DNA from 4 places in the Methylosinus sp. shoA genome. Region 3 is predicted to be linked to each of the others. Evidence: predicted binding sites of a transcription regulator. Region 3 holds the regulator's gene; each other region holds the start of a gene.
The links. The regulator PhoB, encoded in region 3, activates phosphate uptake and scavenging genes when phosphate is short. The targets are predictions, from matches to a motif close to TGTCATNNANCTGTCAT.
Positions count from the first base shown of each region.

Region 1: the regulator PhoB is predicted to act here: its motif matches at 5,498-5,514, upstream of AC6IW9_RS14730 (YdcH family protein).
Region 2: the regulator PhoB is predicted to act here: its motif matches at 5,444-5,460, upstream of pstS (phosphate ABC transporter substrate-binding protein PstS).
Region 4: the regulator PhoB is predicted to act here: its motif matches at 4,400-4,416, upstream of AC6IW9_RS09050 (PhoX family protein).

Region 1 is NZ_AP046091.1:3,229,448-3,236,881, reverse strand. It holds gene AC6IW9_RS14750 (DUF6504 family protein) at 1-1,065, shown strand, start outside; gene AC6IW9_RS14745 (error-prone DNA polymerase) at 1,062-4,331, shown strand; gene AC6IW9_RS14740 (helix-turn-helix domain-containing protein) at 4,364-4,612, opposite strand; gene AC6IW9_RS14735 (hypothetical protein) at 4,802-5,110, opposite strand; gene AC6IW9_RS14730 (YdcH family protein) at 5,553-5,732, shown strand; gene AC6IW9_RS14725 (protein adenylyltransferase SelO family protein) at 5,896-7,326, shown strand; gene AC6IW9_RS14720 (YdcH family protein) at 7,427-7,434, shown strand, end outside.
Region 2 is NZ_AP046091.1:317,996-325,429, forward strand. It holds gene AC6IW9_RS01490 (PhzF family phenazine biosynthesis protein) at 1-325, shown strand, start outside; gene AC6IW9_RS01495 (NUDIX hydrolase) at 322-1,059, shown strand; gene aroB (3-dehydroquinate synthase) at 1,120-2,913, shown strand; gene AC6IW9_RS01505 (HlyC/CorC family transporter) at 2,917-4,224, shown strand; gene pstS (phosphate ABC transporter substrate-binding protein PstS) at 4,316-5,362, opposite strand; gene irrA (iron response transcriptional regulator IrrA) at 5,615-6,109, shown strand; gene AC6IW9_RS01520 (glyoxalase superfamily protein) at 6,106-6,477, shown strand; gene AC6IW9_RS01525 (SH3 domain-containing protein) at 6,507-7,052, opposite strand; gene AC6IW9_RS01530 (2-hydroxyacid dehydrogenase) at 7,285-7,434, shown strand, end outside.
Region 3 is NZ_AP046091.1:731,255-738,688, reverse strand. It holds gene pstC (phosphate ABC transporter permease subunit PstC) at 228-1,148, shown strand; gene pstA (phosphate ABC transporter permease PstA) at 1,152-1,991, shown strand; gene pstB (phosphate ABC transporter ATP-binding protein PstB) at 1,988-2,773, shown strand; gene phoU (phosphate signaling complex protein PhoU) at 2,806-3,528, shown strand; gene phoB (phosphate regulon transcriptional regulator PhoB) at 3,525-4,268, shown strand; gene AC6IW9_RS03400 (Spy/CpxP family protein refolding chaperone) at 4,314-4,982, opposite strand; gene thrS (threonine--tRNA ligase) at 5,246-7,177, shown strand; gene recN (DNA repair protein RecN) at 7,323-7,434, opposite strand, start outside.
Region 4 is NZ_AP046091.1:2,005,386-2,012,819, forward strand. It holds gene AC6IW9_RS09040 (M16 family metallopeptidase) at 1-763, opposite strand, end outside; gene AC6IW9_RS09045 (M16 family metallopeptidase) at 778-2,151, opposite strand; gene AC6IW9_RS09050 (PhoX family protein) at 2,401-4,350, opposite strand; gene AC6IW9_RS09055 (NAD kinase) at 4,548-5,336, shown strand; gene AC6IW9_RS09060 (EF-hand domain-containing protein) at 5,362-5,910, shown strand; gene AC6IW9_RS09065 (hypothetical protein) at 5,919-6,806, opposite strand; gene AC6IW9_RS09070 (hypothetical protein) at 6,977-7,300, shown strand.

The DNA of each region.
Region 1 (7,434 bases), 2.3 Mb from region 3:
GCCCTCGCCCGCTTCGTCGCCCGCCCGACCACGATCGCGCCAGCCGGGCATGGCGCGTCCGTGCTGGCGGCCCTGCCGCTCGCCGCCCTCCGTCTTCCGGGCTCGACGCCGGCCGACCTCCGCGTCCTCGGCTTCGAGCGGATCGGCGATCTGCTCGCCCCGCCGCGGGCGCCGCTCACCCTGCGCTTCGGTCCCGAGCTCGGCCGCCGGATCGACCAGGCGCTCGGCGACCTCGCCGAACCGATCGACCCGATTCGTTCGCCCGATGCCGTCGAAGCGCGCCGATCCTTTCCGGAGCCGATCGGAGCGGCGGAAACCATCGCCCGCTACATCCGCAAGCTGGCGACCGACCTCTGCGCGACGCTCGAGGAGCGCGGGCTCGGCGCGCGCCGCCTCGATCTTATCTGCCAGCGCGTCGATAACCGCACCCAGGCCGTCCGCGTCGGCACGGCGCTGCCCGTCAGGGACGCCGAACGCCTCGCCCGGCTGCTCTGCGACAAGATCGAGACCATCGACCCCGGCTTCGGAATCGAGGCGATGAGCCTCACTGCAACCCTCGCCGAGCCGCTCGCAAACGGCCAGATGGCGAGCGCCCTGATCGAGGAGACGACCCCCGACGTCTCCGACCTGGTGGACACCCTCGCCAATCGCGTCGGCGCGCGCTTCGTCTACCGGGTCGCCCCGGTCGCCAGCGACGTCCCGGAACGATCGGTCCTCCGCATCCCGGCGATGGCGCCCGAGACGGGAGCGACATGGCCCGGCCATTGGCCGCGTCCGGCGCGATTGCTGTCCCAGCCCGAACCGATCGAGACCGTCGCGCTGCTTCCCGACCATCCGCCGGCGTCTTTCACCTGGCGCGGCGCGCGCCGGCGCGTGAAGCGGGCCGACGGCCCGGAGCGCGTCTTCGGCGAATGGTGGAAGCGCGACGCCGAGCTCGTCGCCGTGCGCGACTATTTCCGGGTCGAGGACGAAGCCGGCGAACGCTATTGGATCTATCGCGCGGGGGACGGCGAGGACGCCGCCACCGGCTCGCACCGCTGGTATCTGCACGGAGTGTTCGGATGAGCGGTCCGCGCTACGCCGAATTGCAGGTCACCTCGCATTTCTCCTTCTTGCGCGGCGCCTCCTCGGCCGAGGAGCTGTTCTCGCAAGCCGCGCTGCTCGGCGTCGAGGCGCTGGCCGTGGTCGACCGCAACTCGCTGGCCGGCGTCGTGCGCGCCCATGAGGCGGCGAAGGTGACGGGCGTGCGCCTCGTCGTCGGATGTCGTCTGGATCTCGCCGGCGGCATTTCGGTCCTCATCTATCCGACCGACCGGCCATCCTATTCACGGCTCTGCCGGCTACTGTCGCTCGGCAAGGGCCGCGCCGGCAAGGGCAAGTGCCAGCTCGAATGGAGCGATCTCGTCGCTTATGGTGAAGGGCTGATCGCAGTCCTCGTGCCGGACCACGCCGACGACGAGTGCGGCCTCCGCCTGCGGCGCCTGCGCAAGGCGTTCGGCGACCGGTCCTACATGGCGCTGACGCTGCGCCGCCGCCCGAACGATCAGTTGCGGCTCCATGAGCTGTCGAACCTGGCCGCGCAGTCGCGTGTGCCGACTGTCGTCACCAATGACGTCCTGTTCCACGAACCCAGCCGGCGCATGCTGCAGGATGTCGTCACCTGTATCCGCCACAATGTCACGATCGATGCGCTCGGCGATCGGCGCGAGCGCCACGCCGATCGCTACTTGAAGCCGCCCGAGGAGATGCATCGCCTGTTCGGTCGCTATCCGGAAGCGCTCGCGCGCACGATCGAGATCGCCGACCGTTGCCGCTTCTCGCTCGACGAACTGGCCTATCAATATCCCGAGGAACGCGACGATCCCGTGCTGACGCCACAGGAAACGCTGGAGAAGCTGACCTGGGAGGCCGCGGCCCGACGCTATCCCGAGGGGCTTCCCGACAATGTGCGCGCGACGCTCCTCCATGAGCTGCTGCTGATCGAGAAGCTCGGCTATGCGCCGTACTTCCTGACGGTCAACTCGATCGTTCGCTTTGCCCGCTCGAAGGATATCCTTTGCCAGGGGCGCGGGTCCGCCGCCAACTCAGCGGTCTGCTACGTCCTAGGCATCACCTCGATCGACCCCGGCCGCAACGACCTGCTGTTCGAGCGATTCGTCTCGGAGGAGAGACGCGAGCCGCCCGATATCGACGTCGATTTCGAGCATGAGCGGCGTGAGATCGTCATGCAATGGGTGTTCGACACCTACGGCCGCGACCATGCCGCCCTCTGCTCGACAGTCATCCGCTATCGCACCAAGGGCGCGCTGCGCGACGTCGGCAAGGCGCTGGGCCTTCCCGAGGATCTGATCGGAACGCTCTCCTCGCAGGTCTGGGGCTGGTCCGAGGAAGGCGTCGAGCAGAAGCATGTCGAGGGTCTGAACCTCAACCTCGGCGACCGGCGTCTATGCTTGGCGCTCGATCTCGCGCGCCAGCTCATGGGTGCGCCTCGTCACCTGTCGCAGCATCCCGGCGGGTTCGTCCTGACGCATGATAGGCTCGACGAACTGGCGCCGATCGAGCCAGCCGCAATGGACGCGCGGCAAGTGATCGAATGGGACAAGGACGATATCGACGCGCTCCGTATGATGAAGGTCGACGTCCTCGCCTTGGGGATGTTGAGCTGCATGAAGCGCGGCCTCGACATGCTCGCCGACCACAAGGGCATCAATCTCGATCTCGCGACCATCCCGGCCGAGGATCCACAAACCTATGCGATGATCCGCCGCGCTGACACGCTCGGCACCTTCCAGATCGAATCTCGTGCGCAGATGTCGATGCTGCCGCGCCTCGAGCCCCGGACCTATTACGACCTCATCGTGCAGGTCGCGATCGTGCGGCCCGGCCCGATCCAGGGCGACATGGTGCATCCCTATCTCCGGCGCCGCGAAGGCCTCGAGCCGGTCCATTATCCCAAGCCCGAGCTGGAGAAAGTGCTGGGAAAGACCTTGGGCGTGCCGCTCTTCCAGGAACAGGCGATGCGCGTCGCCATCGAATGCGCCGGCTTCACGCCGGGTGAGGCCGACTTGCTCCGCAAGTCCATGGCGACCTTCAAGCACACGGGCGGCGTCAGTTCGTTCAGGACCAAGCTCATCGAGGGAATGGTCGCCAACGGCTACGATCGCGACTTCGCCGAACGAATGTTCAAGCAGCTAGAAGGCTTCGGCAGTTACGGATTTCCGGAAAGCCACGCGGCCTCTTTCGCGCTGATCGCCTACGCCTCGGCCTGGCTCAAATGCAGGCACCCGGACGTGTTCTGCGCGGCGCTCCTCAATTCGCAGCCTATGGGCTTCTACGCCCCCGCCCAGATCGTCAGGGACGCGATCGAGCACGGCGTCGATGTTCGGCCAGTCTGCGCCAATGCTTCGCGCTGGGACTGCACGCTGGAGCCGACCGATGACGAGGATCGTTTCGCCGTCCGTCTGGGCCTGCGCATGGTCAAAGGTCTCACGAACGCCCACGCCGCTGCGATCATCGCTTCGCGCGCCGACCGGCCTTTCGCCTCGATCGACGATCTCTGGCGCCGCGCCGGCGTGCCCTCGACCGCGCTCGTGAGGCTCGCCGAGGCCGACGCCTTCCGTCCGACCCTGGGCGCCGTCCGCCGCGAGGCCCTGTGGGCGATCAAGGGTCTCCGCGACGAGCCGCTGCCGCTCTTCGCCGCCGCTGCCGCCCGCGAGGAGAAGATCGCGCCCGAGGCGAATGAGCCCGCCGCGGCGCTGTGGCCAATGACGGCAGGCGGCGAAGTCGTCGAGGACTACGGCCATGTCGGGCTCACGCTCCGCGCGCACCCATTGTCATTCCTACGCGAGGATCTTCGACGCCGGCGCATCGTGACATGCGCGGAAGCGATGGCGGCGCGCGACGGCCAATGGCTAGAGGCGGCCGGTCTGGTGTTGGTGCGTCAAAGACCCGGCAGCGCCAAGGGCGTGCTGTTCATCACACTCGAGGACGAGACCGGCATAGCGAACCTCGTCGTCTGGGCACAGACCTTCGAGAAGTTCCGCCGTGTCGTGATGGGAGCCAGCATGCTGGCCGTTCGCGGACGCGCTCAGCGTGAGGGGGAGGTGGTCCATCTGGTTACGCAGCAGCTCGCCGATCTGTCGGCCGATCTAGCAACGCTGGGCAGCCGCGACGTGCCGTTTCCGCCGCCGCACGGGCATGGCGACCAAGTTACGGCGGGTGGCGGTCCCGACCCGCGTGAGCTGCCCCCGAAAGGCCTGCGCACCCGTGACATCTACATTCCCGATCTGCACATCGACACGATCAAGGTGAGGGCGCGCAACTTCCGCTGATACATCATGCCACACGGCTCTCCAGCGCTGCGTCACCCGGTCACCATTCGCGCCAGCGCCAGCGCCTCCCTCCTGACATCGACCGGCGCAAGCATTGGGTCGCCGCGCTCGACGGCGACCGTCAGGGCGACTCTCTCGGCTGCGGCGGCGTGCAGTCCGCGCAGCGACTCGCCGGCCTCGAGCGTCTGGTAAGCACGAAGGCCGAGGCCCATGCGCCCGGCCATCTCCGCTTGCGTCAGTCCGAGGCGTTTCCGTAGCGCCGCCAGCTCCTCATTGGTCATTGGCATTTCCGTCGGCCCGGCTTATCTTCCCCTTCGGAAGCGGGATGAGGCCTTCGCCCCACCCCGCCCCCTCCGGTTTAGAAGGAGATGGCGATGCTCACTCGCCATCTCCCCCACCGGAGTGTCACCGTGAGCTTGATGCTCATTGTCACACTCCAGGTCGTCGAGCAGAATTGCCCGACACCCTGTTTATACGAAAAAACTGCACGTCATGCAATAATGACACGCAGTTTTTTCGTTTTTTTTAGCGCTGATTTTTCCGACGATCTGCGCTTCTTCTGGCTCGCGCGCCGAAATGATCGGCGGCGCGACGACCTCGGAATGATTCTCGCGAGAATCGATGACGACGAACGGCAGGCGCGCCACCTCCCGGCGGTCGAGCAGTTGCCGGATGGACGTGCGCACAGGATGCGCACAGGATTGGCGGAACAGAACGTGAAATATCATCGCCGAAAACCGCTGGAAATCGGCGGCGTTCGTTGCCGCGAAAGCGCTCATAACGGTCTGGTTGCAGGTTCGAGTCCTGCCCGGCCACGCGGAGCGCCCGTCCGGATATCCGACGAGGACGGGAGTTCCGCGAAAAATCCCGCTGCACGGTGGTAGCCTTACCGCAAGCTTCTGTTATATCGAATGAAATTGCGCGTCAGTGCTGCGGCTTGGGAAGCTGTCGTTCTACCACTGAACTACGCCCGCCTTCGGCCTGAACCGCTTCGCTTGTATAGGATTTTTCCCTGGCCGGAGCAAGGCGCAGTGGGCCGCCGCCGCGCGCGGACGAGCCCGCGGCATAAGCGGGAAATGATCGATAATTCGTTTAGAATCGAGCGCTTCCCCAACGATTTTCGTAACCGCCGCGACGTCGTTCCCCCTTGCGGGACGCGGGCTTTGTGTCACACTTCCTTCGTCCTTCTGTCTTGGAGACGAAACCAAAGGAGGCGCCACTATGTCGCTACAGGGTCATCTCGTCGAGCTGGAACGCCGTCACGAGGCGCTCAAGAAAGAAATCGAGCAGGAGCTGAACCACCCCCGACGCAACGAAATCAAGATCCACGAGCTCAAACGAAAGAAGCTTCAGCTCAAGGACGAGATCGTCAAGCTGCGGCACGGCGCGACATTGCACTGACGACGCCCGGCTTATTTCCGAAATAGCGCCCGAGGCGGAGAGCGATCTCCGCCTTTTTGTATCTCGACCCCGAACGATCGCGCCGGGCGCCACGCTTGCTTCTTCGCCTCGTCCCGCCGACGGTCAAAACCCGCAGGCCCATCTTCCCGAAGAGGCGCTCCTCATGCCGTTCTCCCCGCGCTATCGCCCCGCGCCTCTGCATTCGACGCTGGGCGACGCATTGTTCGACCTCGTCGAGCCGGCGCGCTTTCCCCGCCATGTCCTGCGTTATCGCAATCGGCGCGCCGCCGCCCGCGTCGGGCTCGACACGCTGACCGACGACGAATGGATCGCCCATTTCGGCCGCTTTGAGCGGCTTCCCGAGAATTTTCCCGAGCCCCTCGCCTTGCGCTATCACGGCCATCAATTCCACGTCTATAATCCGGACATCGGCGACGGTCGCGGCTTCCTGTTCGCGCAATTGCGCGACGCCGAAGACGGCCGGCTGCTCGATCTCGGCACCAAGGGCAGCGGCCGCACGCCCTGGTCGCGCCAGGGCGACGGAAAGCTCACGCTCAAGGGCGGCGTGCGCGAGATTCTCGCCACCGAGATGCTGGAGGCGCTCGGCGTCGACACGTCGAAGAGCTTCAGCCTGATCGAGACCGGCGAATCGCTCTATCGGGGCGACGAGCCCTCCCCCACGCGCTCCGCCGTGCTGGTGCGGCTCTCCCATTCCCATATCCGCATCGGCACCTTCCAGCGCCTCGCCTTTCTCGACGATCAGGCGGCGATGACCCGGCTCGTCGATTATAGCGTCGCCCATTATTTCCCCGAGCTCGCCGAAGCGCCGGCGGAGACCCGCGCCGGGGACTTCCTGGAGCGCGTCGCGGCGCGGGTGGCGCGGCTCGGCGCGCGCTATATGGCGGCGGGCTTCGTGCACGGCGTGCTCAACTCCGACAATATCAACATCACCGGCGAGAGCTTCGACTACGGCCCCTGGCGCTTCGCGCCGCGCTATGATCCGCAATTCACCGCCGCTTATTTCGACGACGGCGGACTCTACGCCTTCGGCCGCCAGCCGGGCGCGCTCGGCTGGAATCTGACGCGCCTCGCAGAAACCCTGCTGCCGCTCGTCGGCCTCCCGCGGGCGCAAAAAATCCTCGGGGATTTTCAGCCGATCATCCAGCATGAGTTTCGGCTCGCTCTGCTCGACCGGCTCGGCTTGGCTCCGGCGAACGAACCGGAGGCGGAGACGGCGCTGGCCAAAGGCCTGCTCGAATTTCTCGGCAAGTCGCAGGTGGGCTTCGAGCAGACCTTCTTCGACTGGCGCGGCGGCCTCGTGAGCCGCGAGCGCGCCGCGCGCAGCCCACAGGCCGCGCTCTATGACGCGCCGGAGTTCGGCCCGCTGCACGAGGCGCTGGCCGCTCATGAAGCCGCGCCCGCGGCCAATCTCGACCATCCCTATTTCCGGCGCGAATCGCCCTGCACGATGCTGATCGAGGAGGTGGAGGCGATCTGGACGCCGATCGCCGCCGCCGACGACTGGAGCGCGCTCGACGCCAAGCTCGCCGACATCGCCCTGATGCGTGACGCCTATGGCTGTGGCCTGTCGTGATATGGCTTGAACAGGGGGCCCCCGGCGGGCGATAATCGCGCGCTGCGACTCGGCCGCCGCAGGGCGAGAGCGGGCGCGGCTCCGGTCGGTGTGGTGGCGAATGGTCGA
Region 2 (7,434 bases), 410 kb from region 3:
GGTCCTCGGCTCGGCGCGCGGCGCCTATCTCTACACGACCGAGACGATGGAGGAGAGCAGCGCGGTGCTCGCGCGCTCCTTCCCGCATGGCGTCGGCATCGACGAAGATCCGGCGACGGGCGCGGCGGCAGCCGCCTTCGCCGCGGTCGCCCACGCTTTCGAAGCGCCGGAGGACGGCGAGCATGAATTCGTCATCGAGCAGGGATATCGGATGGGGCGCCCGTCGCGGATCATCGTCGGATCGCGAATCGAATCGGGACGCCTCGCCGGCGTTTCGGTCGCCGGGCGGACGGTCGGAGTAATGAGCGGGGAGCTCGAGCCGTGAGCGCGCGAGACATCTCCCAGGCGATCGAGCTCCTGACCGTCGAGCGCCTGCAATGCGTCGTCTGCGAGCATGATTGGGCCTTCGAGCGGCAGCGCTCGGAAGAGATCGACGCCCATTGGCGCGAGCGCCATGCGGCCAATCCCGCGCTCTTCGACGGGCCGATCCTGCTCGCTCACGAGATCGAGCCGATTCGCGACGCCGGCGGCGTCACGACCTTGCAGGTGAAATTTTTCCTCACCCGCTTTTCCCGCTTTCTCGCCTGGCGCGACTTCGGCTTTCCAGGGGACGGGGTGCGTAATTGCTTCTCCATGCCCGCGCTGCGCTCTGTGGACGGCGCCTTCCTGCTCGGCGAGATGGGGGCCGCTCATTCCGTGCCGGGCGCGATCTATTTTCCCGCCGGCACGCCGGACCCTAGCGACATTCGCGACGGCTTCGTCGATCTCGAGGACAATCTGCTGCGCGAACTCCATGAGGAGACCGGCGTCGCGCCGGGGGAGGTTCGGCTGGAGCCGTGCTGGACCGTGGTTCTGGCCGGGGCGCGGGTCGCCTGTATGCGGATCGTCCATTCGGCCGAGACGGCGGCGGCGCTCGAGCGGCGGGTCGGGGCCTTCATCGCGTCGCAGGCGCAGCCGGAGCTCGCCGGCGTGCGCCTGGCCTCGCGCCGCGCCGATCTCGCCGAGCCGCGGGTCCTCGACTACATCCGCCGCTTCTTGGAGCCGCTTCTGCCCGAATAGCGGGCGGAAACCATGAATCGGTGCTGAATTTCCGGCGGACGCGGTGTAGATTGCCCACCCATGAACAAAGCGCAAGCAATGGGCGAATCGGAGCCGGCGCGGATCGGCTGGCCGTCCGACGGGCGCGGCGGCGCGATTCTGCGCGCCGCGCTCGGCGGCCGCTCGATCGTGCTCGTCGGCATGATGGGTTCCGGCAAGACCTCCATCGGCCAGCGTCTCGCGCAGCGGCTCGCCCTGCCGTTCAAGGACGCCGACGCCGAGATCGTCGCCGCCGCCGCGGGCATGTCCATCCCCGATATTTTCGCCAAATATGGCGAGGCGCATTTCCGCGATTGCGAGCGGAGGGTCATCGCGCGGCTGCTCGCCGGCGAGCCCTGCGTGCTGGCGACCGGCGGCGGCGCCTTCATGGACGAGGGAACGCGCGAGCGGATCAAGGAGCGCGGCGTCTCGATCTGGTTCGACGCCGCGCATGACGTGCTGCTGCGCCGCGTGCGCCGCAAGGGCGATCGTCCGCTGCTGCAGACCAGCGATCCGGCGGCCGTGCTGCGCCGCCTGATGGACGAGCGCTATCCGGTCTATCGGCAGGCGGATATCGCCGTGCTGTCGCGCGACGTCGCGCATGAGGTGATGGTGGAGGAGACTTTGGCGGCGCTCTACGGCTGGGCGAAGGGCGAGCCGGAGAGCGCGGCCGCGACGGGGCTCTCGCGTTTCATGACCTCGCGGCCCCCGCCGCGCGCCATCGAGCCGCAGACCGTGCCGGTCGGCCTCGGCGAGCGCGCCTATGACATCGTCATCGGCGCCGGGCTGCTGGATCAGGCCGGCGACCACATCGCCCGCGTCGCGCCGGGCGCGGCCTGCGCCATCGTCACCGACGCCAATGTCGCGCGCCTGCAGCTGCCGGTGCTGCGCCACAGCCTGGAGACGCGCGGGATTCGCACGAGCGTGATCGTCGTCGAGCCCGGCGAGGGATCGAAGTCCTTCCCCGTGTTCCAGCGCGTCTGCGAAGAAATTCTCGAGGCCAGGATCGAGCGGCGCGACGTCGTCGTCGCGCTCGGCGGCGGCGTCGTGGGCGATCTCGCGGGCTTCGCCGCGGCGAGCGTCAGGCGCGGATCGCGCTTCGTGCAGATTCCGACGACGCTGCTGGCGCAGGTCGATTCCTCTGTCGGCGGCAAGACCGGCATCAACACGGCGCAAGGCAAGAATCTCGTCGGCGCCTTCTATCAGCCCTCTCTGGTGCTGGCCGACGTCGACGCTCTGGCGACCTTGCCGCTGCGCGAGTTCCGCGCCGGCTATGCCGAGATCGTCAAATACGGCCTCATCGACGATTTCTTCTTCTTCGAATGGCTGGAGAGCAACGCCTCGGCGGTGTTCGCGGACCGCGCCGCGCGCGTCGAGGCGATCTCGGTGAGCTGCCGCGCCAAGGCGAAGATCGTCGCGCGCGACGAGACCGAGCAGGGCGACCGCGCGCTGCTCAATCTCGGCCATACGTTCGGCCACGCCTTCGAGCGGCTCGTCCATTACGACAGCGGGCGCCTCGTGCATGGCGAGGGGGTCGCCATCGGCCTCGTCTGCGCGCTGCGCTTCTCGGCGCGCCTCGGCATGTGCAGCCTGCAGGAGGCCGAGCGTATCGAGCGCCATCTGACGCGCGTCGGCCTGCCGACCCGCATCCGCGACATTCCCGGCTGGCGCGACGACGCCGACGCGGTGCTCGACGCCATGTTCCAGGACAAGAAGGTGGAGAAGGGCGCGCTCACCTTCATCCTGCTGCGCGGCATCGGCCGCTCCTTCGTCGCAAAGGGCGTCGATGTGGACGCCGCGCGCAGCTTCCTCAAAGACGAGATCGCGCGCGAGTAGCTCATGCACGGCGGCGCCGACACCGGCCTCGACATCGACATCTGGCTCGCCTCGGCCATCGTGCTGCTGTGTGTTCTGCTGTCGGCCTTCTTCTCCGCCTCCGAAACGGCGCTGACCGCCGCCTCCCACGCGCATATGCACGCGCTGGAGAAAGAAGGCGACCGGCGCGCGAGCCTGGTCAATCGCCTGCTGCGTCACCGCAATCGCATGATCGCGGCGCTGCTGCTCGGCAGCACGCTCGTCAATATCGGCGGCTCCGCATTCACCACCAGCGTGCTGGTCTATCTGACCGGTGAGAGCGGCGCGATCTACGCCACCATCATCATGACGGTGCTGCTGCTGGTGTTCGCCGAGGTGCTGCCCAAGACCGTGGCGATCAATCATCCGGACCGCCTGTCGCTGCGCGTCGCGCGCGTCATCAATGTCTTCGTCGCCGTGTTCGGCCCGCTGCTCGTCGCGGTCGAGGCCTTCGTGCGCGCGGTGCTGAAGCTGTTCGGCGTCGAGATCGGCCATGGGCGCACGCTGCTCTCGCCCTATGACGAATTGAAGAGCGCCGTCGACATTCTGCACGAGGAGGGCACCGTCGAACGCAATTGGCGCGACATGTTCGGCGGCGTGCTCGATCTGCAGGTCCTGCATGTCGGCGATGTGATGATCCACCGCACCAAGATGCGCACGATCGACGCCGATCTGCCGCCCGAGCAGATCGTGCGCGAGGTTCTGGCCTCGCCCTTCACGCGCATGCCGCTCTGGCGCGACCGGACCGATAATTTCATCGGCGTCGTCCATTCGAAGGATCTGTTGCGCGCGCTCGACGCCGCGCATGCGGATTTCTCCAAGCTGAACATCGACGACATCGCGCTCGAACCCTGGTTCGTGCCCGAATCGACGACGCTCGAGGATCAACTGCAGGCCTTTCTGAAGCGCAAGACGCATTTCGCGCTGGTCGTCGACGAATATGGCGAGGTGATGGGTCTCGTGACGCTCGAGGATATTCTCGAGGAGATCGTCGGCGACATTCGCGACGAGCATGATCTCGCCATGCAGGGCGTGCGTCCGCAGCCGGACGGCTCCGTGCTGGTCGACGGCGCCGTGCCGGTGCGCGATCTCAACCGCGTGATGGACTGGAGCCTGCCGGACGAAGAGGCGACGACCATCGCCGGCCTCGTGATCCACGAGGCGGCGGCGATTCCCGAAGCGGGCCAAGTGTTCAATTTCCATGGCTTCCGCTTCGAAGTGATGCGCAAGATGCGCAATCGCATCACCGTGCTGAAGGTGACGCCGGCCGAGGCCGCCAAGCCGGCGTCGTGAGGGTCCAAGGCGCGCCTCGGATTGCGAGACTCACGCGTTTCTCCTTCTCCCGCGAGCGGGAGAAGGGTGCGCCCTTCGTTAACGGAAGAATCTAACGGATCAGCGGCTTTCCGTCCGCGTCCTTCAAATTCTCGCTCCAGCTCTTTCGGATCAGCGCGATCACATTGGAGGGCATCGGCTCGTAATCGAGCTCCTCCGCCGCCGCGCCGCCCTTGACGAAAGCCCAGTCGAAGAATTTCAGCGCGACGCGCGCCGCCTCCGAATCTTTCGGCGTCTTCGGCAGAAGGATGAAGGTCGCGGCGGCGATCGGCCAGGATTGCGCGCCGGGTTGATCCGTCAGCAGGCGGAAAAATCCCGGCGCATGCGCCCAATCGGCATTGGCCGCGGCGGCGCGAAAACTATCCTTGCTCGGGGCGACCACCTTCCCGTCGTGATTGACCATATGAACGACGGTCAAGCCGTTCTGTTTCGCATAGGCGAATTCGACATAGCCGATCGCGCCCTTGGCGTTGGCGACATTATTGGCGACGCCCTCATTGCCCTTGGCCCCCATGCCGAGCGGCCATTCCACCGCGACATTCTCGCCGACCGTCTCCTTCCATTTCGCCGAAGCGCGGGAGAGATAATCCGTGAAGCAGAAGGTCGTGCCCGATCCGTCGGAGCGATGCACGACGACGATCGGCTGCCGCGGCAGCTTCGTTTTCGGGTTGAGCGCAATGATGGCCGCATCGTCCCAGCGGGTGATCTCGCCGAGATAGATGCGCGCGAGAGTCGCGCCGTCGAGGACGATATCGCCGGCAGCGATTCCATCGAGGTTGACGACCGCGACGACGCCGCCCGTCACCTGCGGCCATTGGATCAGGCCGGCCGCGTCGAGCTCGGCGGCGGTGAGCGGCTGGTCGGAGGCGCCGAAGGTGACCGTGCGGGCCTTCACCTGCCGAATGCCTCCGCCGGACCCGATCGACTGGTAGTTGACCCGATTGCCGGTCTCGTTGCTGTAGCTCTGCGCCCACCTGGCGTAGACCGGCAGCGGAAAGGTCGCGCCGGCTCCCGAAATATCGAGGGCGAGCGCCCGTCCGGCGACGACCGCCGTCGCCAGCAGGGCGCCCGCGCCCCGGGCAAAATCGCGAATTCGCATGCGAGCTTCTCATTTTTCGCGAGCGATCGAAATGATACGGCGCCGAGGGACCCGATACGAGAACGGGAGCCCTTCGGCGTCTGTCATCTTTTCGTCACACGGCCGCTTGTCTCACGGCCTCGGGCAAAACGCCATGCCCGAGGCCGCCGAACGCCCGATCGCCGACCGGGGCGAGGAAAAAGTTGTTCTTTTCCGTGAGCTTTCCTATTGTATTCAGGAACGTGCCACAAAACGGAGCGGGATCGCGCGGCGATGAAGGACGACATGCGGATCGCCGAGGTCGATCGGGCGAGGGACGTTGCGCGCAGGCTGCGCGGCCGGCTCATCGCCGCAGGCATGCGGCCGACCCGCCAGCGCGTGGCGCTGGGCGAACTGCTGTTTCGCGCGGGCCATCGCCATGTGACGGCGGAGAAGCTCTATGAAGAGGCGCTCGCCGCCGAGCTGGCGGTCTCGCTCGCCACCGTCTACAACACGCTGCACCAGTTCACCGACGTCGGTCTCCTGCGCGAGATCGCGGTGAACGGCGCGCGCGTCTATTTCGACACCAATGTCAGCGAGCACCATCATTTTCTCATCGAGGACGGCGACGCCCTGGTCGATATTCCGGGCGCCGAGGTCGACGTGGCGAATCTGCCCGCGCCGCCGCCCGGGATGCGAATCACGCGCGTCGACGTCATCGTGAGATTGGCCGAGGACGAGGACGCGGACGCGGACGGCGCGCCCGCGCGGGAGGGCGCTTCGACGTGAGCATCGAGTTCGAGCGGGTCGTGCCGATCGTCCGCATCTTCGACGTGGCCAAAGCCCATGAGTTCTATCTCGGCTTTCTCGGCTTCGTCGTCGACTGGGAGCACCGCTACGGCGAGAACTTTCCTCTCTACACGCAGGTTTCGCGCGGCGCTCTGCGGCTGCATCTGTCCGAGCATGCGGGAGACGCGACTCCGGGCGGCGCCGTCTGCGTCTATATGACCGGAATCGCCGAGCTCCACGCGGAGCTCTCGGCCGGGAACTACCGCTATATGAAGCCCGCCCTCGCGGACGAAGGCGGGCGTCTCGAGCTCCAGGTCGTCGACCCTTTCGGCAATCGAATCCGTTTCATGGAGCTCACGGAGCGATAGCCTCGCCCGCATGGGCGTGAGCTTCGGCTTCAATCGATCTTCTCGCCCGGATAGACGCCCCAGAGATTTTCCTGCTTCACATAACCGTCGAAGCCGTCGCCGGAGACCCGGCACCAGCTCCCGTCGCACAGGCGCAGATTGGCGATGACGCCGGGCGAGAGCCGGACGAGCGGAGTCCGCCGGTCGCGGGCGTAGGCGAGCGCGGGTTCCTTTTTCCAAGGGGCGACGAGCGCCGTGCGGCGGCCGGACAAAAGCGAGTGCAGCACCCATCCTTCCGTGCCTTCGGAGTCGCGGATCTTGCGCCAAGTCTCGAATTCGGCGGTGATCTCCACCGGCAGGCCGGCGCGCTCATAGACCCAGAGGGTCGGATGCTCCTTGCTCGGGCCCTCGTGCAGATTGACCCGGTCCGACTTCAGGCTCACGAAGCGCGGGACAGCGAGGCCGGAGACCGGGCCGATCTGCTGCTGCGCCGCGGTCCCGCCGGCCCACGCCAGCACGGCGGCGAGCGCGAGAGCGGCGGCGCGGCGCGCGCCCGGTCCGGCGTTTCGCGGGCGGAGGATCGGCGATTCGGGCATTGTCTGCGTTGTCCTCGCGAAGGCTTCCTATCGGCCGGAGCGACGCCTCGTCTTGTCTTTGTCCCGCCATCTGATAGGAAGCTTTGAGGGAAGGCGGCGCGGGCGGCGAAACGGTCTTTTCATCCATCGTCGTTAAGGCCAGGTTGAAGAGACGGTTTTTCGTTCCGAAAGCACGGCTGTGGCCCGCCGCGTGGCGAGCATAGTCGGGCGAGGCGGGAGGACGAAGGGGAAGATGGCGAAAAAGAAGCCGCTCGTCGTGGTGACTCGTCGGCTCCCCGAGGTGATCGAGACGCGCATGTGCGAGCTGTTCGACACGCGTCTCAACGTGTCGGACCGTCCGGCGACGCGCGAGGAGCTCGTCGAGGCCGTGCGCACGGCGGAC
Region 3 (7,434 bases):
CGCGTGAGGCGGCGCAGGACCGGGACAGGTTCTCGGGGACGCCGCAGCCCGGGACGATGCGGCCGGCCGGGAGCCGGGCTATGAGAGATCGGGCATTCCGGTCCCGGGAGCGCGAAATGGACGTCGGCTTCAACCGCCAAACGAGAGATGACAGCGTGTCGGACCTGGCAATCGTGGCGGCGCAACCTCGCGCCGCCGAAGTCGAGCGCGGCAAAGTTCTCAGCCGCATGGCTCTCTTCGACCTCTTCTTCCACAATCTCACGCGCGCGGCGGCGATCCTCGTCCTGCTCATTCTGGGCGGCGTGATCTTCTCGCTGATCTACGGCTCGATGCCCGCGATCCGCGCCTTCGGCTTCGGCTTTCTGACGACGGAGTCCTGGAATCCGGTGACCGAGAAGTTCGGCGCGGTGGCGCCGATCTACGGCACGCTCGTGACCTCCGCGATCGCCATGGTCATCGCCGTCCCGCTCGGGCTCGGCATCGCCATCTTCCTCACCGAGCTCTGCCCGCATGCGCTGCGCCGTCCGATCGGCGTCGCCATCGAGCTCCTCGCCGGCATTCCCTCGATCATCTACGGCATCTGGGGCCTGTTCGTGCTCGCGCCCTTCCTGCAGCAGCATGTGCAGCCGGCGCTGATCGCGGTCACCGGCGACATCCCCGTGCTGTCGAGCCTGTTCGCCGGCCCGCCCTACGGCATCGGCATGCTGACGGCGGGCTTCATCCTGGCGATCATGGTGCTGCCCTTCATCACCTCCATCTCGCGCGACGTGTTCGACACCGTGCCGCCGGTCCTCAAGGAAGCGGCCTCCGGCATCGGCTGCACGACCTGGGAGGTGATGCGCTATGTCGTCATTCCCTACACGCGAGTCGGCGTGATCGGCGGCGTGATGCTCGGACTAGGCCGCGCGCTCGGCGAGACCATGGCCGTCACCTTCGTCATCGGCAACGCCCACAGGGTGTCGAGCTCGCTGCTCGCGCCGGGCACGACGATCTCGGCGACCATCGCCAATGAATTCACCGAGGCGGTCGGCGACATCTACACATCGGCGCTGATCGAGCTCGGCCTCATCCTCTTCGTCATCACCTTCTTCGTGCTGGCGGCGGCGCGCTTCATGCTGATGCGCATCGAGCAGAAATCGGGAGCCTGACCCTTGTCCCTCTATTCCCATCGCCGCCGCGTCGACTCCGTCGCCAAGGCTCTCTGCTGGACCGGGACCTTGTTCGGGCTCAGCTGGCTCGTGCTGATCCTCGGCGTGCTGATTTTCGAAGGGGCGCGCGGGCTCGGGCCCGCCGTCTTCACCGAGATGACGCCGCCGCCGGGCTCTTCCGGCGGCCTGCTCAACGCCATCGTCGGTTCGCTGATGATGACGGTCATCGGCGTCGTGATCGGCACGCCGCTCGGCATGCTGGCCGGCACCTACATGGCCGAATACGGCCGCTATTCGATGCTCACGACGATCGTGCGCTTCATCAACGACATCCTGCTCAGCGCGCCGTCGATCGTCATCGGCCTGTTCGTCTACACCGTGGTGGTGGCGCGCGTCGGGCATTTCTCCGGCATCGCCGGCGCGCTGGCGCTCGCGGTTCTGGTCGTGCCGGTGGTCGTGCGCACCACGGAGGACATGCTGCTGCTGGTTCCAAGTCCGCTGCGCGAGGCGGCGGCGGCGCTCGGCCTGCCGCGCTCGCACATGCTGCTGCGCGTCGCCTATCGCGCCGCCAAATCCGGCATCGTCACCGGCGTGCTGCTCGCCGTCGCCCGCGTCTCCGGCGAGACGGCGCCACTGCTGTTCACCTCGCTCAACAATCAATTCTGGAGCACGAACCTCGACGCGCCGCTGTCGAGCCTTCCCGTCGTCATCTTCCAATTCGCGCTCTCGCCCTACAAGGATTGGCAGCAGCTGGCCTGGACCGGCGCCCTGCTGGTCACGATCGCCGTTCTTCTCCTGTCGATCACAGCGCGCGCGCTCAGCAGCCGAGGAAAGCAGAAATGACCGCCATGCCGGTGATCGAAACCAAAGCCTCCACCAAGGTCTCGGTGCGCAATCTCGACTTCTATTACGGCCAGTCGCATGCGCTGAAGAAGATTTCGCTGCCGCTCTACACCAATAAGGTGACGGCCTTCATCGGCCCGTCGGGCTGCGGCAAATCCACGCTGCTGCGCGTGCTGAACCGCATGTACGACCTCTATCCCAGGCAGCGCGCCGAGGGCGAGGTGCTGCTCGACGGCGAGAACATCCTCGATCCGGGCATCGACCTCAACCTCTTGCGCTCGCGCGTCGGCATGGTGTTCCAGAAGCCGACGCCCTTCCCCATGTCGATCTACGACAATATCGCCTTCGGCATCCGCCTCTACGAGAAGCTCTCGCGCAGCGAGATGGACGGCCGCGTCGAGGCGGCGCTGCGCGGCGCGGCGCTGTGGGACGAGGTGCGCGACAAGCTCGGTTCGAGCGGCCTCGGCCTCTCGGGCGGCCAGCAGCAGCGCCTGTGCATCGCCCGCACGGTCGCCATTCAGCCGGACGTGATCCTGTTCGACGAGCCCTGCTCGGCGCTCGATCCGATCTCCACCGCGAAGATCGAGGAGCTGATCGACGAATTGTCGGAGCGCTACACCATCGCCATCGTCACCCACAACATGCAGCAGGCGGCCCGCGTCTCGGATTTCACCGCCTTCATGTATCTCGGCGATCTCGTCGAATTCGGCGAGACGAACACGCTGTTCACCGCGCCGCAGAGCAAGAAGACGCAGGACTACATCACCGGCCGCTTCGGCTGACGCGCGCGCCCGACGCACATGAGGACGAGACCATGAGCGAACATATCGTCAGTTCTTACGACCGGGACCTCGAGGCGCTGGGCCGCCGCATCGCCGAGATGGGCGGCATCGCCGAGAAAATGCTGGGCGAGGCGATGGACGCCCTCGCCAATTTCGACACGGAGCTCGCGCATCGCGTCGTCGCGACCGACACGCGGCTCGACGCGCTGCAGCGCGAGATCGAGGAGAGCGCCATTCTCACCATCGCGCGCCGGCAGCCGCTCGCGGTCGATCTGCGCGAGTGCATCGCGGCGATGCGCATCGCCGCCGATCTCGAGCGCGTCGGAGACCTCGCCAAGAGCATCGCCAAGCGCACGGTGAAGATTCTGTCGGAAGCGCGCGTGCCGCGCGCCATCATCGGGCTGAAGACGATGGCGGAGGTCGCCTCGCTCCAGCTCAAGGACGTGCTCGACGCCTATGCGCAGCGCGACGTGGAGCGGGCCAAGGCGGTCTGGGCCAATGACACGGAGCTCGATGCGCTCGAAGATTCGGTGTTCCGCGATCTCCTGACCTTCATGATGGAGGATCCGCGCAACATCTCCTTCTGCACGCATCTGCTGTTCTGCTCGAAGAATATCGAGCGGATCGGCGACCACACGACCAATGTGGCCGAGACCATCGTCTATCTCGTCACCGGCGAATCCATGCCGACCGAGCGGCCCAAGGGCGGCAAGCCCGCGACGCCGGCCGGCGAGGCGAAAGAGCAGACGCCATGAACGAAGTCCGCGTCTCGGCGTCGCGCGAGACGCCCAACGACCGGGCGCCGCGTATTCTCGTCGTCGAGGACGAGGCGGCGCTCGCTCTGCTGCTCGCTTATAATCTCGAGGCGGAGGGCTTTCAGGTCGAGCATGTCGAGCGGGGCGACGAGGCGGAGATCCGCTTGTCGGAATCGCTCCCCGATCTCGTCATTCTCGATTGGATGCTGCCGGGCGTCTCCGGCCTCGAGATCTGCCGGCGCCTGCGCGCGCGCGAGGACACGCGCACCATGCCGATCATCATGCTGACCGCGCGCGGCGACGAGAACGAGCGCGTGCGCGGCCTCTCGGTCGGCGCCGACGATTATGTGGTGAAGCCGTTCTCGACGCCGGAGCTGATGGCGCGCGTGCATGCGCTGCTGCGCCGCGCGCGCCCGGAGCGCGTCGCGACGCGCCTCGTGGCCGGCGACATCGACCTCGACCGCGAGACACGCCGGGTGAAGCGCGCCGGCCGCGAGATTCATCTCGGCCCCACCGAATTCCGCCTGCTGGAATATCTGATGGAGAAGCCCGGCCGCGTGTTCTCGCGCGCGCAATTGCTCGACAGCGTCTGGGGCCTCTCGGCAGAGATCGACGAGCGCACCGTCGACGTGCATGTCGGCCGTCTGCGCAAGGCGATCATCCGCGGCCGCGAGAAGGACCCGATCCGCACGGTGCGCGGAACGGGCTATTCCTTCGACGAGACCTTCGGCCGCAGCTGAAAGCGGCGGCCGCGCCGTGCAGTCGCGACAAAGCCGCTGCGCCGCTCAGTGCTTGCCCATGCCGAGCTTCATCACGCCGGTCATGGCCTCCTCGGCGGTCTTCTTCTGCTCGTCGCTCAGCGCCGCGAACAAAGGCTCCGCCGCCGCTTTGATCGCGCGAACCGCATCGAGATGGGCGGTCATGTCGCGCTCCATCATGCCGAGCCGCTCCAGCACGCCGGCCGGCATCTCATGGTCCTTCGCGGCGGCGCGATATTGCGCCGCCTTGGCTCCGGCCGAGCGATAGGCGTCGGCGAAGGCGTTCCATTGCGTCGCCTGGGCGTCGGTCAATTTCAACTCGGCCTTCAGATAGGCGAGCCGGCCTTCGATATGCTCTCCGGCGCCGCAGAGATGTTTCATCTTCATGCCGCCGCCGTGCGTCACGTGATCCTCGCCCGGCTGCTCGGCGTCCGGGGCTCCGGCCGCATCGCCATGGCTCATGCCGCCGTGGTTCATGCCTCCCATTCCATGCATCATTCCGCCATGGCCCATTCCGCCCATCCCACCCATGCCGCCATGACCCATTCCGCCATGGCGCTCGCCGCCGCCATGGTCATGGCCGGACATGCCCTGTCCCGGCGCGGCGTCGCCTTGCTGCGCCGCCGCCGTTCCGCCGATCGCCAGCAGCAGCGCGGCGGCGGCGATGGTCCCTTTCCGTTTCGATATCGGATTCATATGATCCTCCCTGCCTGCGATTGTGCGCGACCTTGGGCGTTCGCCGCTCCGACCGCGAGCCGCTTCCACATCGTCAGTCTGTGATTTAATGGCGACGATCGCGCCTTGCGACTGTGGCATTCTGCCCCAGCGCGCTCCCGCTCCGCGGCCCTTTTCCATTGCCAAGCGCGGCGCAGGCTCTTAATCAGGGCGCGTTCGGGCTTCGCCCGGATTTCCGCGACTTACGCCGATTCGTATCGGCGAGTGGGCGCAAAGGAGAAGACATGATCGCCGTTACTTTCCCCGACGGGGCGTCCCGTCAATTCGAGCCGGGCGTCTCCGGCCTCGATGTCGCCAAGAGCATCTCCCCCTCACTCGCCAAACGCAGCGTCGCCATGGCGCTCGACGGAGAGCTGCGAGACCTCGCGGACAGAATCGACCGCGACGCGAAGATCGAATTCGTGTCTCGCGAAGATCCGCGCGCGCTGGAGCTGATCCGCCACGATTGCGCGCATCTCTTGGCCGAAGCCGTGCAGGAGCTTTTCCCCGGCACGCAGGTCACCATCGGCCCGGTGATCGAGAACGGCTTCTATTACGATTTCCATCGCGCCGAGCCCTTCACGCCCGACGACCTCCCGCTCATCGAGAAGAAGATGCGCGAGATCGTCGCGCGCGACGCCGCGATCACCAAGGAGGTCTGGACGCGCGATCAGGCCAAGACCTATTTCACCGCCAAGGGCGAGGCCTTCAAGCGCGAGCTGATCGAATCCATTCCCGGCGACGAGGATTTGAGAATCTATCGCCAGGGGCAATGGCTCGATCTCTGCCGCGGCCCGCATATGCCCTCGGTCGGCAAGATCGGAACGGCCTTCAAGCTGATGAAGGTGGCGGGCGCCTATTGGCGCGGCGACCACAATAATCCGATGCTGTCGCGCATTTATGGAACCGCCTTCGCCAAGCAGGAGGACTTGGACGCCTATCTGCATCGGCTCGAGGAGGCGGAGCGGCGCGACCATCGGCGGCTCGGGCGCGAGATGGACCTGTTTCATTTCCAGGAGGAAGGGCCGGGCACGATCTTCTGGCACGAGAAGGGCTGGACTTTGTTCCAGACGCTCGTCTCCTATATGCGCCGGCGCCAGAAGGCCGCCGGCTACAAGGAGGTGAACACGCCGCAAGTGCTCGACCGCGCCTTGTGGGAGACCTCCGGCCACTGGCAGACCTATCGCGAGAACATGTTCCTCACCAAGACCGAGGACGAGCGGATTTTCGCGCTGAAGCCGATGAACTGTCCCGGCCATGTGCAAATCTTCAAGAACGGGCTCAAGTCCTATCGCGACCTGCCGGTGAAGATCGCCGAGTTCGGCATCGTGCATCGCTATGAGCCGTCGGGCGCGCTGCACGGCATGATGCGCGTCCGCGCCTTCACGCAGGACGACGCGCATATCTTCTGCAACGAGGACCAGATCATGGAGGAGGCGTTGAAGATCAACGACCTCATCCTGACGATCTATCAGGACTTCGGCTTCGACCATGTGGTGGTGAAGCTCTCCACGCGTCCCGAGAAGCGCGTCGGCTCGGACGAGGCCTGGGACAAGGCGGAAGCCGCGCTCTACAAGGTGCTGGACGAGTTGAAGGCCCGCGGCCTCGAGACTGGCGTCAATCCGGGCGAGGGCGCCTTCTATGGGCCGAAGCTCGAATATACGCTGCGCGACGCGATCGGCCGCGAATGGCAATGCGGAACGACGCAGGTCGACTTCAATCTGCCCGGGCGCTTCGGCGCCTTCTACATCGGACCGGACAGCGAAAAGAAGACGCCGGTGATGATCCACCGCGCCATGTTCGGCTCGCTCGAGCGCTTCACCGGCATTTTGATCGAGCATTACGCCGGCCATCTGCCGCTGTGGCTCTCGCCGCTGCAGATCGTCGTCTGCACGATCACGCAGGACGCCGATGATTACGCGCTCGAGGTGGCGGCGGGGGCGCGCGAACTCGGCCTCTCGGCGGAGCTCGATCTGCGCAACGAGAAGATCACCTATAAGGTGCGCGAGCATTCGCTCGCCAAGGTCCCGGTCCTTCTCGTCGTCGGCAAGAAGGAGGCGGCCGAGCGCACGGTGTCGATCCGAAGGCTCGGCTCGCAGGCGCAGAGCTCCGCGAGCCTCGGCGATGCGCTCGCCGCGCTGGCGGCGGAGGCGACGTCGCCGGATGTGAATGGATAAGGCGAGAACATCGTGCGCGCTCCTTCTCCCGCTTCGCGGAGAAGGAGGCCTCGCGTCAGCGAGGTCGGATGAGGGCGCGTCCCGCTGCAACGATATCGAAAACGTCATCCGCTCCGCGAACAGCAGCGGCCCCCATCCGACCCGGCTACGCCGGGCCGCCTTCTCCCGCAGAGCGGGAGAAGGAGGACGTTCCGCCCGCCCCTTCCAGCAGCCGCGCGGCGGCGGCGCGGGCTTCGTCGGTAATGGTCGCGCCGGCC
Region 4 (7,434 bases), 1.3 Mb from region 3:
TCGTCGACTGCGGCACGTCGAGATCGACGATCAGGCGCTCGCCGACGCGATGAATGTCGATCTCGGCAACGGGGTCGAGGCGCGCCTGCCGCGGCAGCGCGCCGAAGACGAGGTCGAGCTTTCTTGCGAGCGTCGCCGCGTCGATCGCGCCGACGACGGCGATCTCGAGATCGCTCGTCGCCAGCATGCGGCCGCGCAGAGCCTCGAGGTCGTCGCGCGTGACGGTCTCGAGGCTCTCCGGCTCGCCGCGCACCGGCCGGCCATAAGGATGGCCGGGGAACGCCGCCTCGCGAAAGGCCTTCGCGACCAGCGCGTCGGGATCATTGGCGTCGCGCTTCAGCCCGGCGATGACCTGACCGCGCACGCGGTCGATGGCTTCGCCGTCGAGCCGCGGCTCACAGACGGCGAGGCGCAGCAGCTCGAAAGCCGGATCGATGTTGCGCGACAGCGTCTGCAGATGGCCGGAGACCGTATCGCGATCGCAGCCGAAGCCGAGCCTGATGGCGAGATCCTCGATTGCGCGATGGAAGGCGCGCGAGTCATAGGGGCCGGCGCCTTCGTCGAGCAGGCCGGCGAGCAGCGTCGAAAGTCCCGCCTTGCCGGCCGGGTCCTGAGCGGCGCCGCCGCGCATGGCGAATTCGAGCGCGACGAGCGGAACGGCGTAGCTCTCGACGAGCCACGCCCCGATTCCTCCCGGCGTAACGATGCGCTGAATGGTCTCGGCGCGGCTCTTCGCGGGCGCGACGGCGGCAGGGGCTGTCATTGTGGCGATGCTCCTCACGCGGCGAGTCCGGCCGGCTCGCCTTGCTCGTCCGACTGCAGAAAGCCGGTCACGGCGCGGCGCTTCTGCAGCCACCTCCTGGCGGCCTCGGCGACGTCGGCCGCGGTTACGGCGTCGATGCGGTCGGGCCAAGCGGCCACATCGACGACGCCGAGACCGGTGGCGAGCGATTCGCCATACCAGCGCGCGAGCGACACCTGGCTGTCCTGCGCATAGACCGCCTCGGCGACGAGCCGCGTCTTGGCGCGATTGAGTTCGTCCGCGCCGACTTCCTCGGCCGCGAAATCGGCGAGCGCCGCGTCCAACGCTGCATCCAACTGTTCGAGCGTCACCTCGGGGGCAGGGGTCGCGAACACCCAGAGACGCGTGTCGTCGACCGCCGAGCCCATGTAATAGGCCCCGGCGTTGACCGCGACCTTCTGCTCCACCACCAGCGCGTCGTAGAGCACGCTCGACGGACCGCCGCCGAGCACATGGGCGAGCACTTCGAGCGCTTCCGCTTCGCCGGGCGCCGCCGTCGTGTAGGAGGGCACGAGAAAGACGCGCTCATGCGTCGGCTGCTCGACCTTCTCGTCGGCGAGCGTCACCAGGCGATGGGCGCGCGGCTCCGGCTCCCGCGGACGGCGGCGTGCCGGCGCGTCGGCACGGGCGGGGATGCGGCCGTAGGTTCTTTCGGCGAGCGCGACGACGGCGTCCGCCTCGACGTCGCCGGCGACGATCAGGATCGCATTCTCCGGCGTGTAGAAGCGATGGTAATAGGCGAGCGCGTCCTCGCGGCCGAGCGTCTCGATCTCATGGCCCCAGCCGATGATCGGCGTGCCATAGGGGTGATGCGGGAATAGCGCCGCCTGCACGGCTTCGTCCAGCTGGGCGGAAGGGTCGTTCTCGGTGCGCATGCGGCGCTCTTCGAGCACCACGTCGCGCTCGGGGCCGACCACCTCGTCCGAAAGCACGAGATTGGTCATGCGGTCGGCCTCGAACGCCATCAGCGTGCCGAGATGCTCCTTGCCGATCCGCTGGAAATAAGCGGTGTAGTCGTAGCTGGTGAAGGCGTTCTCCTGGCCGCCGAGCTCGGAGACGAGATTGGAGAATTCGCCCTGTGGATGCGCATGCGTTCCCTTGAACATCAGATGCTCGAGGAAATGGGCGATTCCCGACTTTCCGAGCGGATCGTCGGCGGAGCCGTTGCGATACCAGACCATATGCGTGACGACCGGCGCGCGGCGGTCCGGGATGACGACGATGTCCAGCCCGTTGGCGAGGCGCGTGTGGACGACGCCGGCGGCGCTGGTCTCGCCCGTGGCGGAGGCGTGAATCCTAGCGGCGTCGGTCTTGGCCGCGCTTCCCTCAGCGAGGGCTGGCTGTGTCATCTGCGTTAGGTCCTTCCTGAATCGCTGGCGACGCGTCCGTCTCGGAGCGCCTCGATTTCGCGCCGAGAGAAAGCGCCAAGAGAAAATGGCGCCAATCGGCTGCGAGCGCTGCGACGTGAGCATTCGGCCTATATAAGCGCGAAAGCGCGCCGTGTCAGGCGCCGCCGGCCGCTTTGCCGACCGGGCTGGAACGCGAAAGGGCGGCCCGAAGGCCGCCCCCGCGTCATTGCCGTCGTTGCGAAGGTTTCGTTACGCGATTCTGCCGCCGCCCTTTTTCGTGATGGCGACGACCGAGGGACGCGGCGGGACGCCGTCCTTGAAGTCGGGCCAGCGGGTCGACGGATTGGAGAAGGTTCCGCCTTCGCCCGGATGCTGGATCGCGACGAACAAGGTCTCGAGGTCCGGCGTGAAGCGCGGCCCGCAGAGCTCGGCGCCGAGCGGGACGCGGTAGAAGTGCTTCGCCGTCCCGCGCGCCGCGCCGGCGGTCTCGAGCGCCCACAGTCCATCGGCGCGTCCCGTCGAGCTCGCGTTCTGGCCGTCCGTCGCCACCCAGAGCCGGCCCTTTGCGTCGACCGCCACATTGTCGGGCATGCCGAACCAGCCGTCCGCCGTCGTCGCGGGATTGAAGCTCGCTCCGACCGCCGGATCGAGATGATTGCCGCACTTCACCAGGACGTTCCAGGTGAAGGTCGTCCCGGCGTGATCGCCGTCGTCCGGCTGGAGCTCGATGATATGGCCGTAGGCGTTGTTCGCGCGCGGATTGGCGGCGTCGACCTGATCCTGCGTGCGCCGGGTGTTGTTGGTCAGAGCGACATAGACCTTGCCGGTCTTCGGGCTGGCCTCGACGTCCTCGGGACGGTCCATCTTGGTCGCGCCGAGAAGATCCGCGGCGAGACGCGTATTGATCAGGATATCGCCCTGATTCGCGAAACCGTTGGCCGCGGTCAGCGGACCGCGCCCGTGAACGAGCGGGAGCCAAACGCCCCGGCCGTTGGCGGAGAATCTCGCCACATAGAGCACGCCGTGGTCGAGCAGATCGCGATTCTTGGCCCGGTCCAGCGTGTCGACCCGGCCGCGGGTCACGAATTTGTAGATATAATCGAAGCGCTCGTCGTCGCCCGAATAGATGACCACCCGGCCGTCGCGGTTCACGACCGTCTCGGCGCCTTCATGCTTGAAGCGGCCGAGCGCGGTGCGCTTGATGGGAGTGGAAGTCGGGTCGAAGGGATCGATCTCGACGACCCAGCCGAAGCGATTGGCTTCGTTGGGCTCCTTGGCGATGTCGAAGCGGTCGTAGAAGTTGCCCCAGGCATAGGCGTTGCCCGGCACGCCCAAGCGGCGGAAGCCGGCCTCGTTGGGATGGCCGGTCAAGGACGACGAGGGATCGATGAAATAGCCGTTGAAATTCTCCTCGCAAGTGAGCCATGTGCCCCACGGCGTGACGCCGCCCGCGCAATTGTTCAACATGCCGCGGACAGCGGCGCCAGTCGGGTCGGCGCTGGTCTTCAGCTTGTCGTGGCCCGCGGCGGGACCCGAAAAGCGCATCGACGTCGTTCCCGTGATGCGGCGCGCATAGACGCTGTTCGCGACGACCTTCCACCGGCCGCCGGCCTTCTTCACTTCGAGGACGCTGCCGCCATGCGCCACGATCTCGACGTCGACGATCTTCTTCGTCACGGGCGTGGGCTTCGCGAACATCAGCTCGGAGTTCGTGTATTCGTGATTCACGACGAGAAGGCCGTGATCGCTCGCGCCGGAGCCGCCGCCCCATCCGAAATCGCGGTGACGCGGATCGAGCGGGATATAGCCGATGAAGTCGTTGTTATAGCCGAACTGCTTCGCCTGGGTGGCCGCCGACAGATTCTTGGGGTCGAACGCCGGCGCGCCGGCGACGACCTTGTCGCCCCAGCGGACGAGAATATCGGCGTAATAGCCTTCCGCGACGAGGTGCCGCACGCCGAGGCCGGCTTTCACCTCGGGGAAATTGAAAGACGGGGTCGTCGAGACCGCCGCCAGAGCGTGCATCGGCTCGATCGCCGCGATCGCGGAAACCGCCAGGAGACCCTTCGCCAGGTCGCGGCGCGACATCCGCTCGGCGATGATGTCCCCCATCGTCGGATTGTCGCTCCGATTTGCGCCGATATCGTCGGAGAGCTCGCCCGGCTTGACGCTGCGAGAGAAATTGGAACCGTCAGTCATGAAACGCCCCCTTCGCCACATTGGCTGTCCGGGCGGATACACGGCTTCGATGAAGTCGAGATGACATTCGAATTGTTTTGAATCTCGAGAGCGAAGCGCCGCCTCCGGCGCGCGGCCTTCCCTCGCCGGCCTTCGCGGGTGTATTCAAGCGGCGTCCATGCGCCGGCCGACCAGCGGCGCCAAGTCCGGGTGCCTCGATGTCGGACGCCGGCGAAACGCCGAACAGCTTCAAGCGGCTCGCCTTCCTCTCCTCGGGCACGCCGGAGGCCGACGAGGCGCGCACGCGGCTCGTCGCCAAATATGGCGACGTGCCGCCCGAGGACGCCGATTGCATCGTGGCGCTCGGCGGCGACGGGCTCATGCTGCGCACGCTGCATCGGTTCATGGGAGCGGGCAGGCCCATCTACGGCATGAACCGCGGCTCGGTCGGCTTCCTGATGAACGAATATCGCGAGGGGAATCTGCGCAAGCGCATCGCCGGCGCCAAGCCTTCGATCGTCCATCCGCTGCTGCTGCGCGCCACCAACACCCATGGCGACGAATTCACCGCCCACGCCATCAACGAAGTATCGCTGCTGCGGCAGAGCTCGCAGATCGCCAAGATCAGAATTCTGGTCAACGGTCAGGAGCGCATGCCGGAGCTCGTCACCGACGGCGTGCTGGTGGCGACGCCCGCGGGCTCGACCGCCTACAACCTCTCCGCCAACGGCCCGATCCTGCCGCTCGACGCGCCGCTGATGGCGCTCACGCCCATTTCCGCCTTCCGTCCGCGGCGCTGGCGCGGCGCGCTGCTGCCCGATGTCGCCAAGGTGCGGCTCGAGGTGCTGGAGGCCGAGAAGCGCCCGGTCTCCGTCGTCGCCGACCACGACGAGTTCCGCGACGCTCTTCGCGTCGATGTCGAGATGGATCATGGAACCGATCTGATCCTGCTGCACGATCCCGGCCATTCGCTGGAGGAGCGCATTCTGCGGGAGCAGTTCGGTTGACGGCGGGCGGAGTGGAGGCGTCGAAATGCATCAGCGACGGATATTGTTCGCCCTCGCCGTTCTGGCGGTTTCCTCGGCCGCCTCGCTCGCGCAGCAGCGGCCGCACGGCGGCTTTCCGGGCGGGGCCGGCCGAGCGCCCGAGGGGCAGGACGCGGTTCTCGCCACGGCGAGCGAATGGGGCGGCGCGCAGGGCGTCTACACCTGCGAGCAATGGCGGCAATATCTGCAGCGCATGTACAACGTCGCCGACAAGCGCCGCCGCGGCTTTTTCGACGCGCGGGATTTCGAGACGGTGCGCCGCATCAGCCCGGTTTTCCGCAGCGCGAGCTTCGATTATTTCGACATGGCCGGCAAGGGCAAGGTGACGAAAGAGGAGTTCCTCGCCTTTCCGAGCCCCTTTTTCGAGCGCTACGACAAGAGACGGACCTGCCGCGTCACGCAGGAAGAGATCGCCCGGGCGCGCACGCCCGCCGGCGCCGGCGGGCAGCAGCCGTCGGACAGCGGGCCGGGATTTCCGGGCAAGGGACGTGGAGGATTCGGCGGCGGCTATGGCGGCGGCGGCTTCGGACGCTGAGGGCGCGCTCAGCGCGGATCGGCGCGCCATTTCGGCGCGTCGGGCGCGGTGAAATCGAAGGTCCAGAGGAACGGCCGCAGCGCATTGACGCCGAGGATCAGCGGCGCGTCGCGCCCGAGCGCGCTACGCAGCGGGCCGAAATCATAAGCGATCACATAGAGGTCGCGCAGCGCGCGCCCCTCGCCGAGATCGATCGCCGCGATCTTGTAGAGCTTGGCCGAGAGCGCCGCGCCGCCGGCGTCGCGCGCATGCGCCTTCTCGCGCACGGGCTTGAACAGCGATTTGTGACGCTCGACGAAGCGGCGGTCGACCGCCGAGAGCTCCGCTCCGCTGTCGATCAGGCCGATCGCCCTGGTCCGGCCGAGCCGCGCCTCGACGCCGACCAGGCGCCCGCCCGGCCCGAGGCGGCGCAGAGGCGCGAGCGGGCCCGCGGCGCCCGGAAACGCCATGCGCCCTCCCTCGAGATCGAGCGTGAAGCGGGCGTTGCGGAAGAAATCGAGCCCGAGCAGATCGTCGCCGGCGCTCTCCTCGCAGCGCGTCACGACATATGTCGCCCGGCCGATGTTGTTTCCCTGCTCGGCCACGAGCTGCACATTCTGCGCCTCGACATCCTCGCAGCGCGTCGTCAGGCCGGAGGCCGCCTCGGACTCGCTGCGGCCGACGAGCGGGAGCTGCGCGTTCCAGGGCGCGACGCGCAAGCGCGTGCTGGAGGCGCCCGTGTCGAGGCGCATCGTTCCGAGCACATTGCCGAAGCGCGCCGAGACATGGACGCGGCCGCCGCCGTGCTCGCCGTCCGTCACGGCGAGGGCGACGACGGAGCCTTCGGCGGCGAGCGCCGGCCGGCTCGGCGCGGCGAGGCAGGCGAGCGCGGCGACGACGGAGCGAAAGAGAGTCATGGCGAAAATCCCGGCGCGAAGTCCGGCGACAGTTTCCGCCATTTCGGCGCATCCGCAAACGGTCGCCGGAGCTTTTGGCGTCCGCCGCCCCATGGTCACGTTTTCGCCGTTGATTTCGTTCGAGATGACGGCCGACGCCGCGCCGCGCCGGCGCGATCACGGAGACAGCCATGGGCATCAGAACGGCAAGAACACTCGCAGGCGCTCTCGCGCTCGCTCTCGGGGCCGCGCCGCTCGCGACGGCGACGCCCGCCGAAGCGGGCGATCCGGGTGCGGCCATCGCCGCGGGGATCGGCGGCTTCGCGCTCGGCGCCCTCGCCGGAAGCTCGGCGCGACCGGCGCCTCCGCCGCCGCCTTATTATGGCGCGCCCGCCTATTATCCGGCCCCCGCCTATGAGGCGCCGCCACCCTATCGCTGCTGGCGCGAGCGTCGCCCGATGTTCGACGAATATGGCGTCGTCATCGGCTATCGCCGGGTTCGCGTCTGCGAGTAAGCCGGACGCCGAGGGCGAGCGCCCCCTCCTCACGTGAAATTTCGCTGCGCCCTTGCGGAACGCACCGCGAACGCATAGAGTCGCGTTCATGATTTGTTTATGAACGCTCGTCACTATGCGCCGCGCCGCGGTTC